3 regions of the Shewanella sp. SW1 genome follow, and region 3 is predicted to be linked to each of the others. Evidence: predicted binding sites of a transcription regulator. Region 3 holds the regulator's gene; each other region holds the start of a gene.
The links. The regulator sigma-54, encoded in region 3, starts transcription at its own class of promoters, with help from an activator protein. The targets are predictions, from matches to a motif close to GTTGGCACGNNNNTNGNNT.
Positions count from the first base shown of each region.

Region 1: L5M71_RS02950 (DUF3192 domain-containing protein) is a predicted target of sigma-54. The motif match lies at 2,704-2,722, and genes of this name have one in related genera.
Region 2: norV (anaerobic nitric oxide reductase flavorubredoxin) is a predicted target of sigma-54. The motif match lies at 3,669-3,687, and genes of this name have one in related genera.

Region 1 covers NZ_JAKKSG010000002.1:244,869-250,968, reverse strand. Annotated here, with positions in the region: gene queF (NADPH-dependent 7-cyano-7-deazaguanine reductase QueF) at 1-653, opposite strand, end outside; gene syd (SecY-interacting protein) at 713-1,363, shown strand; gene L5M71_RS02960 (Zn-ribbon-containing protein) at 1,459-2,232, opposite strand; gene L5M71_RS02955 (hypothetical protein) at 2,232-2,615, opposite strand; gene L5M71_RS02950 (DUF3192 domain-containing protein) at 2,780-3,187, shown strand; gene L5M71_RS02945 (DUF2789 domain-containing protein) at 3,199-3,432, opposite strand; gene L5M71_RS02940 (GNAT family N-acetyltransferase) at 3,583-4,221, shown strand; gene L5M71_RS02935 (DUF962 domain-containing protein) at 4,214-4,519, shown strand.
Region 2 covers NZ_JAKKSG010000013.1:7,675-13,774, reverse strand. Annotated here, with positions in the region: gene katB (catalase KatB) at 1-797, shown strand, start outside; gene norW (NADH:flavorubredoxin reductase NorW) at 913-2,079, opposite strand; gene norV (anaerobic nitric oxide reductase flavorubredoxin) at 2,072-3,601, opposite strand; gene norR (nitric oxide reductase transcriptional regulator NorR) at 3,828-5,435, shown strand; gene L5M71_RS12750 (TMEM165/GDT1 family protein) at 5,486-6,040, opposite strand.
Region 3 covers NZ_JAKKSG010000015.1:130,390-136,489, forward strand. Annotated here, with positions in the region: gene kdsC (3-deoxy-manno-octulosonate-8-phosphatase KdsC) at 1-131, shown strand, start outside; gene lptC (LPS export ABC transporter periplasmic protein LptC) at 128-688, shown strand; gene lptA (lipopolysaccharide transport periplasmic protein LptA) at 675-1,229, shown strand; gene lptB (LPS export ABC transporter ATP-binding protein) at 1,226-1,957, shown strand; gene L5M71_RS14770 (RNA polymerase factor sigma-54) at 2,065-3,543, shown strand; gene hpf (ribosome hibernation promoting factor) at 3,572-3,859, shown strand; gene ptsN (PTS IIA-like nitrogen regulatory protein PtsN) at 3,862-4,305, shown strand; gene rapZ (RNase adapter RapZ) at 4,302-5,156, shown strand; gene L5M71_RS14790 (HPr family phosphocarrier protein) at 5,143-5,418, shown strand; gene mgtE (magnesium transporter) at 5,675-6,100, shown strand, end outside.

The sequences.
Region 1 (6,100 bases), on a different contig from region 3:
AGTTTCTCGCGATCGATTTTAGGGCCTTGATAACGGATCATCACGCTGCCCCAATCGGGTTGCGAAGTGATCAAACAGTTGGATTTCAGCAGGTTTGAATTAAGCGTTTCCGCGACCGTTTGCTTATCGTCTGTACTGTTAACTAAGTAATCAGGATTAAAACTATAATCGCTGACTTCAATATCGAGATCGTCAATACAAGTGCCTGGTAACTCAATAATACGCTGAATACCAAAGCTTTTTGGCTCGATAATCTTAACGCTAACATCACCTTGAGCACACTGACTTAAGTCTTGCACTAAGGTTTTTTGCAGTGAATCTAGGCTATCAAACTTGGTTTGATTAAAGCTATTGAGATACAGTTTGAACGATTTCGACTCAATCAGATTCAGGCTTTCATAGCTTAAATGAAATTCAGCTATGGCCACCATAGGCTTACCTTTGGCATTTAACCAAGACAGCTCATAACCCGTCCAGATATCGGCACCATGAAACGGTAACGTCCCAGTGAGTGCAATAGCATTACGGTTTAGTGAGCGTGGAACCCCTTGCAGCAGCGACGCATCATACTCGGCTTGGTAGTCTGTGGCTTTACCTAAAGTCAGGCCAACAAGCGCTTGCGCATCACTATAGGGATCGTGATTCTGTGTCATCAATACTGTTTCCATGTCAAAATAGGCGCACATTATACCTGAAATTGGATTGTGCTTAAGTGTCTTGTCTGCCCGCACTCGATAAATTTTTGCAAAACTATCATCAAGCTTACTTAACGAGTTTAGGTGAACTACCGCGTTATTACCCACAGGGTGAGCCTTCTGTGTGTATTCAAGGCGAATTTCAACCGGATCTTGAACAGGCCGTTTCTTGGCAGCCAGTGAAACGCAAAGTTGAAGGCAGTTTCGCCAATGTAGAGCATGCACTGGAGTTAACTTTATGGCCAGAGATCAATGATTTTTACGGTCATTATTTCTCCGCCCCAGTATTATTTGACTCTAAGTGGGGCACGGGGGAGTTACTGCAAGTCTGGAATGATGACGATTTTAACTGCCTGCAACAAAACTTGATTGGTCATCTGATGATGAAGAAAAAACTGAAGCAGTCACCGACTTGGTTTATCGGTCTGTTAGATGAGGGAGATAAAATGCTCACCATCAATAACAGTGATGGTAGCGTATGGATTGAAATCCCTGGTGAAGTGCAATCTGAGCAATTGTCCTCGAGTTTGACTGCGTTTATTGAAGCATTATCGCCACGGATAGCACCACCCGTTAAACATGAAGAACTACCTATGCCCGCATTAGAACATCCTGGTATTTTCGCCAGTTTTAAACGTATGTGGCAAAACCTTTTCGGTAAACGTTAACTTCTGTGAGCGACATTTTTATTATTAACCTAGGTATTAACTCAACCTAAGCGTGGCTTATTTTAGGTTGAGTTTTGCAAGGGGATAAACAGATGTTATTGATGATCCCAAGACAGATTCGACACTATGCGGCAAGGCTCGCAGCGAAAATGGAACATATCCAATAAAGGTTCATCGAGTTTCCAATCATGACTGCCACAACATGGGCAAGGTCGTGTTTTTTCTGAGGCCAAATCTTGGCCGCCAACGCGATATAAGTAGTAATAGGTCGGGATCTGAGTGAGATATTCGATACGACCGCGCAAATCCCAACCTCTGCGAAATAAATCACTGTCAGGACTCGATAATTCCTCTAGCGCGGCAAATTCTGCCTTAGTGGCCGCCGCCATTTGCAGCTCGTCGCAGGCTTGCCATTCGCTCTGCCAACGGATAATACGTTTATGATCGCCATTAAAGGTTGCGGGTATACGGTACAGGGGAATGGGCAATAAATTGTCGCCGCTGCGTAGGGGCGAGCACATATGCACAAAACTGGTGTATAGCAGTTGCCAGCTGGGTGTTTCGGTATTACTTACTTCAGAATTGATATCCTGACCAATAAACTTTTCCCGCGGCGCGAGTAGTTTAGCGTCGGTTAATTCTACTAAGGCTTTTTTGACCCAAGGGCTGTGATATTTGTGCGCTAAACTGCTTTTCTCTGGCATCAATAAACGCACTCTAAACTCACCGTCATTAAAGGCGACCGCAAATTCTCGTCCTAAGATTTGGCCATTAGCTCGATAGGCTTCAAGGAGCTGATTAATGGCCTTCTCGGCGGCAGATATCGTGGTGTCGGCGAAGCATTCGAAGCGCAGTTCAGTGACAAACATTAAGCTGTTTTTCCTTGGATTTCTAATAAGTTGATGCGTTGTTTAAGTTCAAGCAGTTCGTTTTTTAATTGCATTATTTCTGTTTTTTGCTGCTCAGCATGACGTTCAAAATACGCCTGTTGCATCTGCATGCGCTCGGCGAGCACAGCAAGGGTTAAGGTATCGTTAGTTGCGGGAACGTCAGTTGTAGGGCTGATAGTTTGCAACTCAGCTAAACGCTCGCGATCTGCCTTAGGCATAGATTTAAATTGCTGTAAGCCTTGGATCAATATAGGTAAAGGTAGGCTACTACCTAAACGGGTTTTAATTAAGGCAAGGCTCGGTACTTTACCGCAGGCTTCGAGCGAACGTGCGGCCGCTAATACTTGGTCAAGGGGACTCATAATTAGCAAAATTCCTTAATTTGTTGAATTGTTTAAACCAATTTTAAAATAATAATTAATTTTTTCATTTAAAAACAGTGTGTTGTCTTGTGGCATTTATTTTGCTTATTGTCCAGCCGAAATACCATTTTTTAAGCTTCAATAATAATTACACAGGATGTCACATGATGAACCATAAATTGAATAACAAACTTATCGCCATCACTTTTTTAGGGCTCGCAAGCTTAGGTCTTAGCGGCTGCGTGGTCAATGTCGGTGATGGAGAATCGGGCTGGGATAGCAGCGAATCTTGGGAGAAAGTGCAGGATAAAAATCGCACTAACTTAACCAAACTGAGCTTAGGTATGCCTAAAGACCAAGTGATGATCTTAATGGGCACCGCTGATTTTAGTGAAGCCTATATTCAACAAAGTGCTCAACAAGGTGAAGCCAATAAAGAAGTCTTAGTGTTGTTTTATCGTACCCAGCGTAATAATGGCGATGGAAAAACCACTAAGGATGAATGCACGCCTATCGTGCTGAGCAACAATGCCTTAGTGGGTTGGGGCGAAACGGCTTACGGTAAAATCTGAACCAACGAGTCTTATCGTTTACGTAGCTGAGTGTCTAATTGCTCAATGGGCTCAGTCCAGAGGGCATCGGCTTCTAAACCTTCAATGATAAAGCTCTTTTGGGCAGGGGTCCAAAAGGGCGCTTGGCTTAAATGGATGTGATGGTCGATATCATGGGTTGCAATAAACTGCGCTATGGCCTCGTCGCTACTGTCTAAACCGAGTTGCTCAAACAAGTGGCTTAAGTCTACCGGAGTTGTATCCATCATTATTTCCTTTTCAGTATAGTGCCTTCGTTTAGAGTAAGCGCCTGATTGAAAAATGCAATCTATGATTAAAATTTGCACTTTTTAGTTTCCTTGGTAGATTAACAGTTACGCATAAAAAAGTGTGAGCTAAGTCAAGGAATGCTAACGATGGACAATGAAATTCTGGAGGACTGCCGCGCAGTCTATTTGACCGCGGAAGACTTACGCATTGCCGCTTCTATTCTCTATAACGCTTACCATGATGATCCTTTTTTTGTCGATTCACTCTTTACCTCAGACAAAGCCGCTTATGAGCAAAAATTGCGCGCCGCAATCAGGGAAGAACTCAATACGTTATGGCAACAAAAACAAGCCCTCATAGGTTTATTCGACCATGAAAGACTCTTTGGGTTAGCCTGTGTAGTTACTCAAGAAGTGCCTTTAGGGGAAGGGCGTTATTGGCATTGGCGCTTAAAGATGTTGTTAGGTACAGGTTGGCAATCGACTCAAGCACTAATGAACAAAGAGTCCAGTATTATTGAACTTTTACCCAGTAAGCACTGCGGTATTTTGCAGTTTATTGCTCTTGCACCAAATGAACAGCACAAAGGACTTGGACATAAGTTAGTGCAAGCTGTGGTGAGTTGGTGTGATGAGCAGCCTGATTTGGATGGCATTGGTGTGTTTATCGCTCAGGAGAACCACTTGCAACTGTTTACTCAGCATGACTTTGTATCCATAGGCGAGCTGAGTATCGGCAGTATCCATGGCCAGCTTTTATTCTATTCGGTTCAACAAGATGACTAACTCTTATAAACGTTTCGCCGATTTTTATCCTTTCTATTTATCCCAACACCAGCACCCGACTTGTCGGCAATTACACTTTGTTGGCAGTTGTTTAGTTCTGCTGCTGATTGGCATTGCCTTGGTTTCACAAGCCTGGTGGCTATGCTGGTTTATTCCTATTGTTGGTTATGGTTTTGCATGGGTGGGACACTTCGTATTTGAGAAGAATCGACCCGCGACATTTCAGTATCCTTTTTACAGTTTGATGGCAGATTGGGTGATGTTTGCGCAGATGATTCGCCGCTTTTTTAAACATTAAAAAAATTGCCCGAGTGAGATGCCCATGCCAGTGTGAGAGATCGCTTACAAACGTTGTAGGACATAATGTTTTCTTTTTGATTGTTTTTTGTCCTGCAATGTTTAATTTTAAATAGAATCATTGGGTTGTATTTGTTTTTCTTTGGTTGGTCCGTAATTAATCTTGTAGTCCGTTCTTTGAGCCGAACAAAAACGTTAGGGTTAACGTAGAATTCACTCATGGCCAAAGCAAATGGATAGCAAGGAAAGCAAAACAGGCCAAAGGGACGCAAGAAGCAACGAATTAAGATTTCAAGGTTGAAATCGCTGACGGTAGGAAAACTGTCATTCGCCTCGGATAGGCTAAGGAAAAGCAGGATTGCTGGAAAAGCAGGATTGCTTTTCAAGGATGATTAGGGACAGTGAGTTGTATCGTCAGGATGATGAATTTCAGGAAGAATACAGGACACGCTTAAGGATTAAGCATGAACTCGAAACAGGATGTGTCGAGATAAGGATAAAGTATAAGGGTGAACAGCTTGTACTAATCTATGGAAAATAAATTTTGCAGGATGCAATAGGAATAAGTCATAGGAAGTGACAGGCTCTGTAAAAAGGATTTACAGGTCAAGGGACTGAGTGTTATCTCACGTAAGTTTGATACACAGGGACGAAAAGGGATTACAGGGACGACGCAGGACGCAAGCAGACGCATGGATGGTGCAGGGAGCACAAATCGAGCAGGACGGCTTACAAAGGATAAATGGGGCGCACTTTAGTTGCGCCCTTTTCTTTGGTTCATTTTCAGCATTAATCTGGCTTTGCCAAGCTATAACGCTATTCACGCTATAACGCTATTCACACAGACTTTATCTTAACGCTGCTTAAAGACATCTTGCCGTAAAACATGTTTACCAGTCTTACTTCTCTTATTGCCCAATGATTTACTCTCTGTGTTCTGGTCATTCGCCGAATGCTTGTCGAATTTTGAGCGATAGCGGTTTATGCATAAGTCCTTCAGGGGAGAACATCTAGCACTTGCTTACTTTTGATTTGAATTGCCATCCTCCGTGTAAGAGATCTCTCACAAGTATGTAAGTAATTTGTAAGTCTAAAGGGTGGTTATGTCTCTGGGTTAGTTATTATTTTAATTTATATCAGTGGGTTAGCCTGTTTGTTATCAGTTGGGCTCACCATTTTTTTGTTAACATTTTAAATAATCCACAATGAGTACTTTCGTTGGTTGGCGTAGAATTCATCTTGTAGAAGGAATTGCGGGCAACAGGATGTTGGCGATCAGGATGATCGAACAGTGACTAAGGAATGTGACTTAAGGAAAGATAGGGATATAGGCCTTTCAGGATGAAAGAGAGCCAATACCAAGGAAGGGAGACTATCAAGGATTGATAGACTTATTGCATAGGATGGCAATGGCACAGGGAGTGCAATTGAATGGATGCAATACCCGTTTCATGGATGATGATGGAACCGCTCAGGAAAGAGCAAGCTTGGGACTGGATGACCAAGAGATAGGGAAGTACATGAGTACAAGGACCTCAAGGATTGAGCAGGGATGAAGCAGGACGCAGATTGACGCATGGAT
Region 2 (6,100 bases), on a different contig from region 3:
TCAACTTAACCAATGAACAGGCTGATAAATTAAAAGGGATTGATCCCGATTCATCGCAGCGCGATATGGTGGTTGCTATTACTGATGGTAACTTCCCGCGTTGGACGGTTAATGTGCAGATTATGCCTGAGGCGGATGCCAATACTTACCATATCAATCCATTTGATTTAACTAAGGTTTGGCCGCATAGCGACTATCCATTGCTTGAGATTGGTGTATTAGAACTGAATCGTTTGCCACAAAATTACTTTGCTGAAGTTGAGCAAGTGGCATTGGCACCTAGTAATTTGGTCCCAGGCGTCGGGGCTTCACCAGACAAGATGTTACAAGCGCGTTTATTTGCCTATGCCGATGCGCAGCGTTACCGCATTGGTGCTAACTACAACCAATTGCCAGTAAACTGCCCGCATGCCGCTAAGGCAAATCACCATCAACGTGCAGGTGCGATGGCGGGTACACAATGTCCTTATCATGGCAGCCAAACGGGTGGCGACGCTTCGGCAAACTATGGCCCGAACAGCACTGCTGATGCCTTGGTTGAGCCAGTAAACTTTAGTGAACCACCATTGCGTTTAGAAGGTGAAGCTGCGCGTTACAGTCGTTATAACCAAGACGATTATACCCAAGCGGGTAATTTGTATTGCATCTTCTCTGAAGCTGAGAAAGCGCGCCTAGTGGCAACAATTTCGGGTTCATTAAGTCAAGCGAGTTTAGATGTGCAGCAACGTATGGTGGCGCATTTTACTCAAGCCGATGCGGATTACGGACAACGTATTAAACTGGCATTAGGTCTTTAAACTATTGCTGTTGCGAATGTTTGAATAATAGTAGAAACGATAAAACTGAGTAGAAAGCCTCTACTCAGTTTTTATTATCAGCGACAATAATATTAACATTCTCGTTAATGTGCTCTTAGGCCGCGATGAGTGCCGCGTTAGGGCTATTTAGCTGCTTTAACAATCCAAATGCTTGCTGCATTTTATCCTCGGTTACGATAAATCCTATAAATGTTTCATCCACGTCGAATGCTTTAATACAGCTTCCTTGAGCATCAATATCGACTTGCCAGCGATGGACGCCATTCACTGTTATACCGCTGAGCTGCATAGGTAACAGTGGCGTTTTCATTTTAATGAGCATGGCGGGAAAATTCACTGCTGTCGGTTGGTTCAGTAATGTATTCGCCAGCGCATTGGCGCTCAGTAACGCAGGTTGTAAATAGGCCCTATTTTGGCCGTTGATTTGGGCGCAATCACCTAGCGCATAAATATGGGCGTCGTTGGTTTGTAAGCATTCGTTAACGACGATACCTTTATTGACCTCTAGCCCCGCATGCTGGGCAAGTTGACTGTTAGGGATCAGTCCGGCTGCACAGATAACCGCATCACAAATAAACCGCTGGTCATTATCTAGGCACACAGAGATACTGCCATCTTGGTGTTGCAGTTGGCTGACTCGGGTTTGCAATTGCACTGTGACGTTATGCTGCGTTAGTACAGCGGTCAGTTTGTGGCTTAACATTTCGGGTAGCATATTCGGCATTAAGCTCGCTTGTGGATCGACCAAAAATACTTGCTTACCCGCAGTTGCTAAGTCCATTGCCAGTTCAACTCCGACCAAACCCGCACCGATAACCAGTACTCTCCTCGCACCATGGATGTCTGCTTCGCAGGCCTGATACTCCCTTAAGCTGTTAACTGTGTGGATGATATCGACGCCATCCCCATCTATAGGCGGAATAAAGGGTCGTGCACCCGTGGCAAGCACTAACTTTTTGTACGCAATTTCGCGTCCTTGATGGCAACAGACTACCTGACGAACTTTATCTATTTTTATGACTTCACAGTGATTTATTACATCAATTTGTTGTTCATGTGCAAATTCAGTCGCGGTCAATTTTATGAGGTCTGACGCCATTTTTTTAAGGCTAAACACATGGCTTAAATCTGGTTTATGGTATTCGTCACCAGAGTCGGCTGTGATAACTGTAATCGGTTGTTCGCGGTTTAAACGTCGCAGTGTTTTGACTAGCTGATATGCCGCGAATCCACTGCCGATAATGACGATTGGCTTAGGCATTAGTCACCTCATTTTTTATGACAGCGAAAACGCTTTTACCTAGGCCACATTCGGGACAGAGGAAGTCTTCGGCCACTTGAGTCCAAGGTGTGCCAGCAATGACATTTTGATTAGGTTCTCCTTTTTCAGGGTCGTAAATCCATTGGCAAACGGTGCAAACCATTGATTGTGTATCATTTAATTCGCACGCTTTTGTTGCAATCGGTGCTGTCACAGGGACGTTATTAGTAGCAGTATTTTCAGCTGTTTGACTGGCCGTGGTGGCTTGGCTAGGTTTTGACATGACTTGATTAATGATAGAGCGACTATTAGCGCTATCAAGGGGCCGCAATGCCCATTCTCGCGCGATTCGCTGGCCGTGCTGACGGCATTCTTGCATCGCATCTCGATCGGGACGCCATTTGACTTTTAATCCCACCGAGGTTTCAAAACCAGCATCCATCAAACGAGTGTGAATTCTATCGACTGCGCCGCCATTCCAGCCATAACTACCAAAAGCTGCCGCCTTTTTATTGCGAAAACGCAGGCCCGTGATTTCTTCAAGCATGGCGGCAATTTTAGGCATCATCACATTATTCATGGTGGATGAGCCGACTAAAATACCTTTTGACCTAAATGCCTGTGCAAGGATTTCGTTTTTATCATGACGTGCGACGTTATACACTTTTACCGCTACATTGGGGTCAACATCATGGATACCTTGAGCAATACCGTCGGCCATCATGCGAGTATTATTGGACATAGAGTCGTAGAAAATCGTGATGCGGTCTTCTTGATAAGCGTCGGCCCAAGCTAAATATTGGTGAATAATTTGGGCTGGATTATCACGCCACACAATGCCATGTGAAGTTGCGATCATATCTACAGGTAAATTAAAGCTTAATACTTCGTGAATTTTAGCCGTCACTAGGCTGCTAAAGGGCGTTAAAATGTTTGAGTAGTACCGTAGGCATTGTTCCATTAATTCATTTTGATCAACCTCATCATTGAATAAATGTTCGTCGCAATAGTGTTGGCCAAAGGCATCGTTACTGAATAAAACCGCATCTTCGGTGAGGTATGTCATCATGCTATCTGGCCAATGCAACATAGGTGCTTCGATAAATATCAGTTGCTTACCATTGCCTATCGCTAAACTATCCCCTGTTTTTACGGTAATGAAATTCCATTCTGGGTGGTGGTGATGTCCTACAATGGAGTCGACCGCATTTTCACTGCAGTAAATTGGAGTGTTAGGAATTTTGGCCATTAATGCAGTCAGGGCGCCTGAGTGGTCTTCCTCTGCATGGTTCATCACAATATAGTCTATGTCGGTTAGATTAATTTCAGCTTCAAGATTTTGTAAGAATTGCTGGCTAAACCGATGATCAACTGTATCAATTAACACGGTTTTTTCTTCACGGATAAGGTAGCTATTGTAGCTTGTGCCTTTAGTTATCTTGTACTCAGTACCATGAAAATCTTGCACTTCCCAATCGCGTTGACCCACCCAGTGGATATTGTTTTTTACATGAATAGTCATAAATACACCTGTGATAATTAATAATGAATGCGCTACGTAAATCTTGCTTACTTAGTTAAATATCTTATTGCACTCACTATGCCAACATTCTAACGTGTTGATTTTTATTGGTATTAACGTATTTCAACATTTGGAATCACTTATTGGTGTCATAATGACAATTTGATATTGGTCAAATTGACATTACACTGTTGTCAATATGACTTTATTTGACTGTGGATGTGCTATGAGTGCCCATGCTGATTTAACTCAGTTAGCCTTAGATTTAACTGTCGGCGTGTCGACGCAAGACAGATTTGAGCGTTTGTTGGCAGTGGTCAGGCGGCGTGTCAATTGTGATGCTGCGGCATTATTGGCATTTCGGGAGCAGCAATTTGTCCCCTTGGCGATAGATGGGCTCTTTGCCGAAGTGTTAGGGCGGCGCTTTCAAATTAGTGAACATCCGAGATTAGAGGCTATCGCCCGTGCTGGCGATGTGGTTCGTTTCCCGGCCGACAGTGAACTTCCCGATCCGTATGATGGTTTAATTCCACATCATAGTGCGAACTTACATGTACATGCTTGCATTGGTTTACCACTAATCGCGAACGATCGCTTAATTGGGGCGCTCACCATTGATGGTTTCAACCCTCATCAGTTTGATGGTTTTAGTGATAGCGAGTTGCGTGTGATCAGCGCACTGGCCGCAGCCAGTCTTAATACTGCGTTATTGATGCAACAGCTAGAATCCCAAGTTGTTGAAGTTTCCAATGGAACTGAGGTGCTCAATCGTCCTGCTAGTCAGCAGGAGATCATAGGGCAATCCACACAGATCCAATCGCTAAAGCAGCAGATAAGTGCCGTGGCAGGCACTGATTTATCGGTATTAATTACTGGCGAAACTGGCGTGGGTAAGGAGTTAGTAGCCGCGGCGATACATAATCAATCGACCAGAGCCGATAAATCACTTATCTATTTGAACTGCGCTGCATTGCCGGAGTCCGTCGCCGAAAGCGAGTTATTTGGGCATGTAAAAGGGGCATTTACGGGGGCAATCAGTCATAGGCAAGGCAAGTTTGAACTCGCTGACAAGGGGACCTTGTTTTTAGATGAAATCGGGGAGCTTCCCTTGGGGCTGCAAGCTAAGTTATTGAGGGTTTTACAATACGGTGAATTACAGCGAGTGGGCAGTGATAAGAGCCTAAAGGTTAATACTCGGATTATTGCCGCTACTAATCGAATTTTGCACCAAGAGGCAACGGAAGGGCGTTTTCGTTTCGATCTTTACCATAGGTTGAGCGTATTTCCTATCCACGTAGCACCATTAAGAGAGCGTGGGCAAGATATTGTTATGCTGACAGGTTTTTTTCTTGAACGTTGTAAAGCGAAGTTAGGACTCACCCATATCAATATCACACCCGCAGCGCAGCAGTTATTAGAGCAATACACATGGCCGGGTAATGTGCGTGAGCTAGAGCATGCGATACACAGGGCTGCGGTGTTGGCGAAAGCCGAGCTAAAAACGACTTACATCAGCTTAAGTAATAAACATTTTCAGCTCGATTCTTTGATGAATCAAGCACACAGAACAGTCGACGAAGATAGGCCATCAGATGCTGCAACGCCAGCCAGTGAATTAGCATTTAGGTCTGAGTCGGCCTGTCGTGAGGGACAATCGCAAGATAATTCCAGTGTTATGCTGGGGCTTAAGGCTGCGACTGAGAGATATCAGCGTCAACTTATTCGCCAAGTTTTAGCCGCGAATCAACAAAATTGGGCTGCGTGTGCAAGAATATTGCAAATCGATACAGGTAATTTGCACCGACTTGCAAAACGGTTAGGTTTAAAAGAATAAAATATTGCGTGAAGAAATTTTATTCTGCAGCAAAACCCCTGCCTCGATTCTTAGAAGAACAGGGTCGCGACACCCAGTAGTGCGAACAATACGGCGCAGCCACGGTGTATCCACAACATAGGCAATTTTTCGGCGCTGAAGTGGCCTGCGATCACTACGGGTACGTTAGCAAGCAGCATGCCTAAGGTTGTGCCAGCAACCACCATAGTTAATGAATCGTATTTTGCAGCTAATACCACAGTGGCGATTTGCGTTTTATCCCCCATTTCGGCGATAAAAAACAGGATAAAGGTGGCGAGAAAGGGGCCCATTTTATAGAAACGGCTCTCTTCTGCATCGACTTTATCGGGGATTAACACCCAAAGAGCGATCGCAAAGAATGACGCAGCCACTAAATAACGTGCAAGATCAGGGCTTACCCAGTTAATCGCCCATTGGCCAATCCAAGCTGCGGCAAAATGGTTAAATAATGTCGACAGCAAAATACCTAAAATAATGGCGGTTTTATTTTTAAATCTTGCGGCGAGGATTAGTGCAAGCAATTGAGTTTTATCACCAATTTCGGCGATAGCAACCGTAAAAGTTGAGGCAAGTAGGGCTTCCAAGTGTGATCCTTTAGGGGTGGTTATGACATAAGCACAATAAACCGTCCACCCCTAGGTGCG
Region 3 (6,100 bases):
ACCCCTATATACGCCAACACGCCCATTTTGTGACTACGCTCAATGGTGGCCACGGTGCACTGCGTGAACTCACAGATCTGTTACTCCTAAGTCAAAATAAATTCACTTCGGCCCATGGAATGAGTATATGAGTCGTGTGACACTCGCGATTATCGCTTTTTTTGGAACCGCACTAGCGCTTTACTGGCAAGTGCAGAACAAACACAGCGGTGATTCCGATAACAGAGTAAAAGATCAAAATACCCCAGATTTCATCGTTGAAGATCTGCGCAGTGTTGAGTTCAATGAGCAAGGACTAGTGAATAGCCGTGTGACGGCGAAACACATGGAACATTATGATTCAACGAATCAAACTTTCTTTACTCAACCTGTTTATCTTGTTTATCCAGACCAAGGTAAAGCACAATGGCAGCTCAGGGCAGATCAGGGCAAGCTAAACAAGGAAACTGGCAAGGTTGTATTAGAAAATAATGTTATTATCGATGCCATTAGCCCAGAAGAACCGATTCAGACCTTGTCCACCAGTTATCTGGAACTCGATCTCAACACTATGATAATGACCTCTGACCGTACCATTTACGTCACAGGGAAAGATTTTAATATTCAAGGCCAAGGCCTTTATGCCGACCTCAACGCGCAAGAAGTGCAATTGACCAGTCAGGTAGTAGGAACATATGAAGCAAAATAACGTATTACTTGCCAGCCTAATGCTAATTATGAGCATGAGTGCTTTCGCGAAAGTCGGCGACTTAAAGCAAGAAGTCAAAATTAAAGCTGTGAGCCAAACTGCGGATATCAAAAACAACCAGATCATCTTCTTTGGTCCAGTGGAAGTTACCCAAGGCTCAATAAAAATCCAAGCAAATGAACTGCGTGCATTTTCCGCTGAAGGTGAAAATAGCAAAACTTTGGTCGCCACAGGCAACCCTGCTACGTATAGCCAAATATTAGACGATGGCCGTCCTGCATCGGCGAGCGCGAAAGAAATTCGTTACGATATGGCGAGCCGCACCTTAACACTGAAAGGTATGGCGTCATTAGATCAAGCAGGTAGCCAAGTTACAGGCAATTTAATCCGCTATAACATGATTCAACAGAAATTGATGGCCGAGAGTACTGGCAGTGGTGACGATCGCGTGATCACTATTATTCAGCCTGAAAACTATCAAGATGATGCTAAATCAGACGCTCCGGCGGATAAACCTGTAAAAAAGCAGGACTCTAAATGACCCAAATCACCTTAAGAGCACAAAATCTGGCGAAAAGTTACAAGAGTCGCCAAGTGGTTAAAGACGTCAGTCTGACGGTAAAAACCGGTCAAGTCGTTGGCCTACTCGGTCCAAACGGTGCAGGTAAAACCACGACATTTTACATGGTTGTCGGGCTAGTGAAGAGCGATAAGGGACATATCTTTATCGACGATGATGATTTAACCGCAGATCCTATGCATCTGCGTGCCCGCAAAGGCATAGGTTACTTACCGCAAGAAGCCAGTATCTTTCGTAAGCTAACTGTTCATGACAACATCATGGCCGTACTGCAAACTCGTAAAGAACTTAAAAACGAAGAACGAGAAGAAGAACTAGAACATCTGCTCGAAGAGTTTCATATCACCCACATCCGTGACAGCCAAGGCATGTCATTGTCGGGTGGCGAACGTCGCCGCGTCGAAATTGCGCGGGCTTTAGCCGCTAATCCTAAGTTCATTTTGCTCGATGAACCGTTTGCCGGCGTCGATCCTATTTCGGTTATCGACATCAAGAAGATTATCGAACAACTCAAAAGTCGCGGCCTTGGCGTACTGATCACAGACCATAATGTCCGCGAGACATTAGATGTATGTGAACATGCTTATATTGTGAGTCACGGAAACCTTATTGCCGAAGGAACTCCAGCAGAGATCTTAGACAATCAGCAAGTTAGGGCAGTGTACTTAGGTGAACAATTCAGGCTATAGTTAATCGAGCGAAGCCAATGGAGGCAATTTATACCGCCATTGGGCTTCACTCAAGATAATAATAAGCGACCTCATCCAACAATAATAACGTAGGGATCAGCGGTAACATGAAAGCGTCACTCCAGCTCAAACTGGGTCAACAGTTAACCATGACGCCACAATTACAACAGGCCATACGTCTGTTGCAACTGTCGTCATTAGAACTGCAGCAAGAGATCCAGCAAGCATTAGATTCTAATCCCCTTCTCGAGCTGGAAGAGGATCAATTCGACGCCACTAAAACCCCTGTAAACCAAACGCTATCCGATACGGATTTCAGTGAATCTAGCACTCTGCCACCAGAAAAAGACAGCTCCACCATAGACACGGCAGAGTCGCTAACCAAAGAATCCATGCCCGATGAGCTCCCCATGGACACCACATGGGATGAAGTGTTTACCGCCTCCCCAAACTCAGGCCCCGGCGGCAGTCGTGAAGACGATATGCCCTTCCAAGGCGAGACCAGTGAAGGTTTGTACGAACACTTAGAATGGCAAAAAAACCTCACGCCGTTTTCTGAAACCGATTTAGCCATTGCCACCGCCATTATTGATGCCATCGACGATCAGGGCTATCTCACCCAAAGCACTGAAGAAATTCTCGAAGCCATGGGCAATCCTGAAGTTGAGCTTGACGAAGTCGAAGCCGTACTCAAGCGTATTCAGCATTTTGATCCCATAGGCGTTGCCGCCCGCGATTTAAGTGAATGCCTGTTGATCCAACTGTCGCATTTCGCCGCTGATACTCCCAACCTAGAAAACGCCCGTATGCTGATCAAAGATCATTTAGATCTGATCGCCGCCCGAGACTTTAGGTTATTGATGCGTAAGACTAAATTAAAAGAGGATGAATTAAGGGATGGTATAGCACTCATCCAAACCCTCAATCCTCGCCCAGGTTTGTTGATCACGCCCAATAATGACGAATACGTTATCCCAGATGTGTCTGTGTCGAAGAAAAATGGCCGCTGGGTCGTTGAGCTTAATCCTGACTGCATGCCCAAAATCAATGTAAATCAACATTATGCTTCTATGGCACGCAGCACAAAAAACCAAGCCGATAGCCAATTTATTCGCGGCCATCTGCAAGAGGCTAAATGGTTTATTAAGAGTCTAGAAAGCCGTAACGACACTTTGCTTAAAGTTGCTAATTGCATAGTGCAATATCAGCAAGGTTTCTTTGAGTACGGTGAAGAAGCCATGAAGCCTATGGTGCTTAACGATATTGCCGAAGCGGTAGAAATGCATGAGTCCACCATCTCACGGGTCACAACTCAAAAATACATGCATACCCCTAAGGGACTTTTTGAACTAAAATACTTCTTCTCTAGCCACGTCGGTACTGACGATGGTGGTGAGTGCTCATCCACAGCAATCAGAGCCTTTATAAAGAAACTGGTGGCAGCGGAAAACCAGAAAAAACCATTAAGCGATAGCAAGATGGCACAACTTCTGGCAGAACAAGGGATCAACGTAGCCCGCAGAACCATTGCGAAGTACCGAGAGGCTATGCTTATTCCACCTTCTAATCAGCGTAAAAGTTTATAACCTACAGTGGATATCGGAGGACGTTTCTATGCAAATAAACCTAAGTGGACACCATGTCGAAATTACCGAATCGTTACGTGCATATGTAGAAGAAAAGTTTTCAAAACTTGAACGCCATTTCGAACAGATCAATAATGTGCACGTTGTGCTCAATGTTGAGAAAATGCAACAAATTGCTGAAGCGAGAATAAACCTCATAGGTGGTGAAGTTTTTGCTACTTCAGAGCATGCTGACATGTATGCCGCTATAGACGCCCTGATTGACAAGCTTGACCGTCAGGTTATTAAACACAAAGAGAAGTTAACAAAACACTAATAATGGAACTTTGTACCATACTGCGGCCGGAGTGCACTACCTGCGCCACTCCGGGCAGCAAGAAAAAGGTACTGGAACTCATCAGCGACTTAGTCGCTGCCCAGTACCCGACCCTCTCATCTCAAGAGATATTCGAAAGCCTAGTGGCGCGCGAAAAGATGGGGAGCACAGGTATAGGTAACGGCATCGCCATTCCACATGGTCGACTAGCCGATATAGATCAGCCCATTGCCATACTAATTAAGTGTGAAGAGCCGATAGCATTTGATGCTATCGATAAGCAACCTGTTGATATTTTATTTGCACTACTGGTGCCTGCAGACCAATGTCAGCAGCACTTAAGTACCTTGTCTTGCATGGCCGAAAAGCTGAGCGACAAGCAAATATTAAAGCAATTACGCAAGACGCATGATGAAACGGAACTCTATCAGGTAATCACTGGATGAAACTGGTCATAGTGTCGGGCCGCTCAGGCTCAGGCAAATCTGTCGCCCTTAGGGTACTCGAAGATCTCGGCTATTATTGTGTCGATAACCTTCCCTTGCCATTGATTGGCAGTTTGCTTGAGCAACTCAAAGGCAGTAACGATCTCGTCGCCATCAGTGTCGACGTGCGTAACATGCCTGAGCAGGATAAGGTCTTAGTGAAACAACTCGCTAGCCTACCTCCAGATACTGAGTTAACGAGCTTCTTCCTTAACTCCAGCGATAAAATTCTGCTCAAGCGTTACAGCGAAACCCGCCGTTTGCATCCTTTGTCGAAGAGCCGAGTCTCTTTGCAAGAAGCGATAAAGCTGGAGGGAAAACTGCTCGAGCCTATGTCAAAACTGGTCGATCACTACATAGATACGTCGAATTTGAATATCTATGATTTAAGCGACCAAGTCAGACAAATTCTCCTTGGTAGTGTCGATAAAGAACTCGTGATCAACTTCGAGTCCTTTGGCTTTAAGCACGGAATGCCCACCGAAGCCGACTTTATGTTCGATGTGCGCTTCCTGCCCAATCCCCACTGGGAGTTGGCACTGCGACCATTGACTGGTTTAGATGAACCCGTAGCTGAGTTCTTAAATCGCCAACCACTGGTCAATAAGTTCATCTGGCAAATCGAAAATTTACTGGAGACTTGGCTGCCGCACCTCGAGCGTAACAATCGCAGTTATTTAACTGTGGCCATTGGCTGCACAGGTGGACAGCACAGATCGGTTTACGTCGCAGAGCAATTGGCAAAACGCTTTAGTAACGGTAAACATAAAGTTTATGCCCGTCATCGAGAGCTCAATAATGCCAAAGCTTGAGCGTCAGATAACCATCTGTAATAAGCTCGGTTTACATGCCCGTGCCGCCACTAAGTTGGTGGTACTGGCTTCCGAGTTTGATGCGACCATCACCTTAATCCAAGGCGATAAACAAGCATCGGCCGCCAGTGTACTTGGCTTACTGATGCTTGAAACTGGTATGGGTAAAACCATTAAGCTGATCGCCGAAGGCCCAGATGCAGAGCCGGCTCTCGATGCCATTTGTGCCTTAATCGACGCTAAGTTTGACGAAGCCTGTTAGTTTCACTTCACACTAAGCACTTCATCGTTAGTTTCACTTCATGTCTAGTTTAAAAAACTTGCCATTCACACATGGCAAAACATTTGTCGCTCGACGATACAAGCCACTGGCGATTACACTAGCGGTCATTGCGCTGGCGCTGGCCTTAACCTTACCTTAGCCGTCTTAATCTATGTCATCGACTGACGCTTAGTCACCGCTAAATCCTAGCCCAACACTAAGATCTCAAACCAATTTGCCGCACAATGGAGGACAAATGCCCGTAGATAATGCAGAAAACGATCACACCGGACATAGTCTTGACCAGTTAAACCAAGCGCTTAGCAGCGGCATGTTCGTACACGTGCGTAATATGCTGCAAAAAATGGCCGCCTCAGATATCGCGCTGATCTTAGAATCATCACCGCCAAGTGCCAGACAAGTATTGTGGCAGCTCATCGATCAGGAACAAATAGGCGACATACTCGATGAGTTGAGTGAAGAACTCAAAGACCCACTTATCCGCAGCATGAGCCCTGAGCGAGTCGCGAAAGCGACAGCAAGCATGGACACCGACGATCTCGCCTATATTCTGCGAAGTCTACCCGACGCAGTTTACAAACAAGTGCTGCAGTCGATGACGGAACAAAATCGCCTGAGGGTAGAACAAGCCCTATCTTATCCAGATGAGACCGCCGGCAGC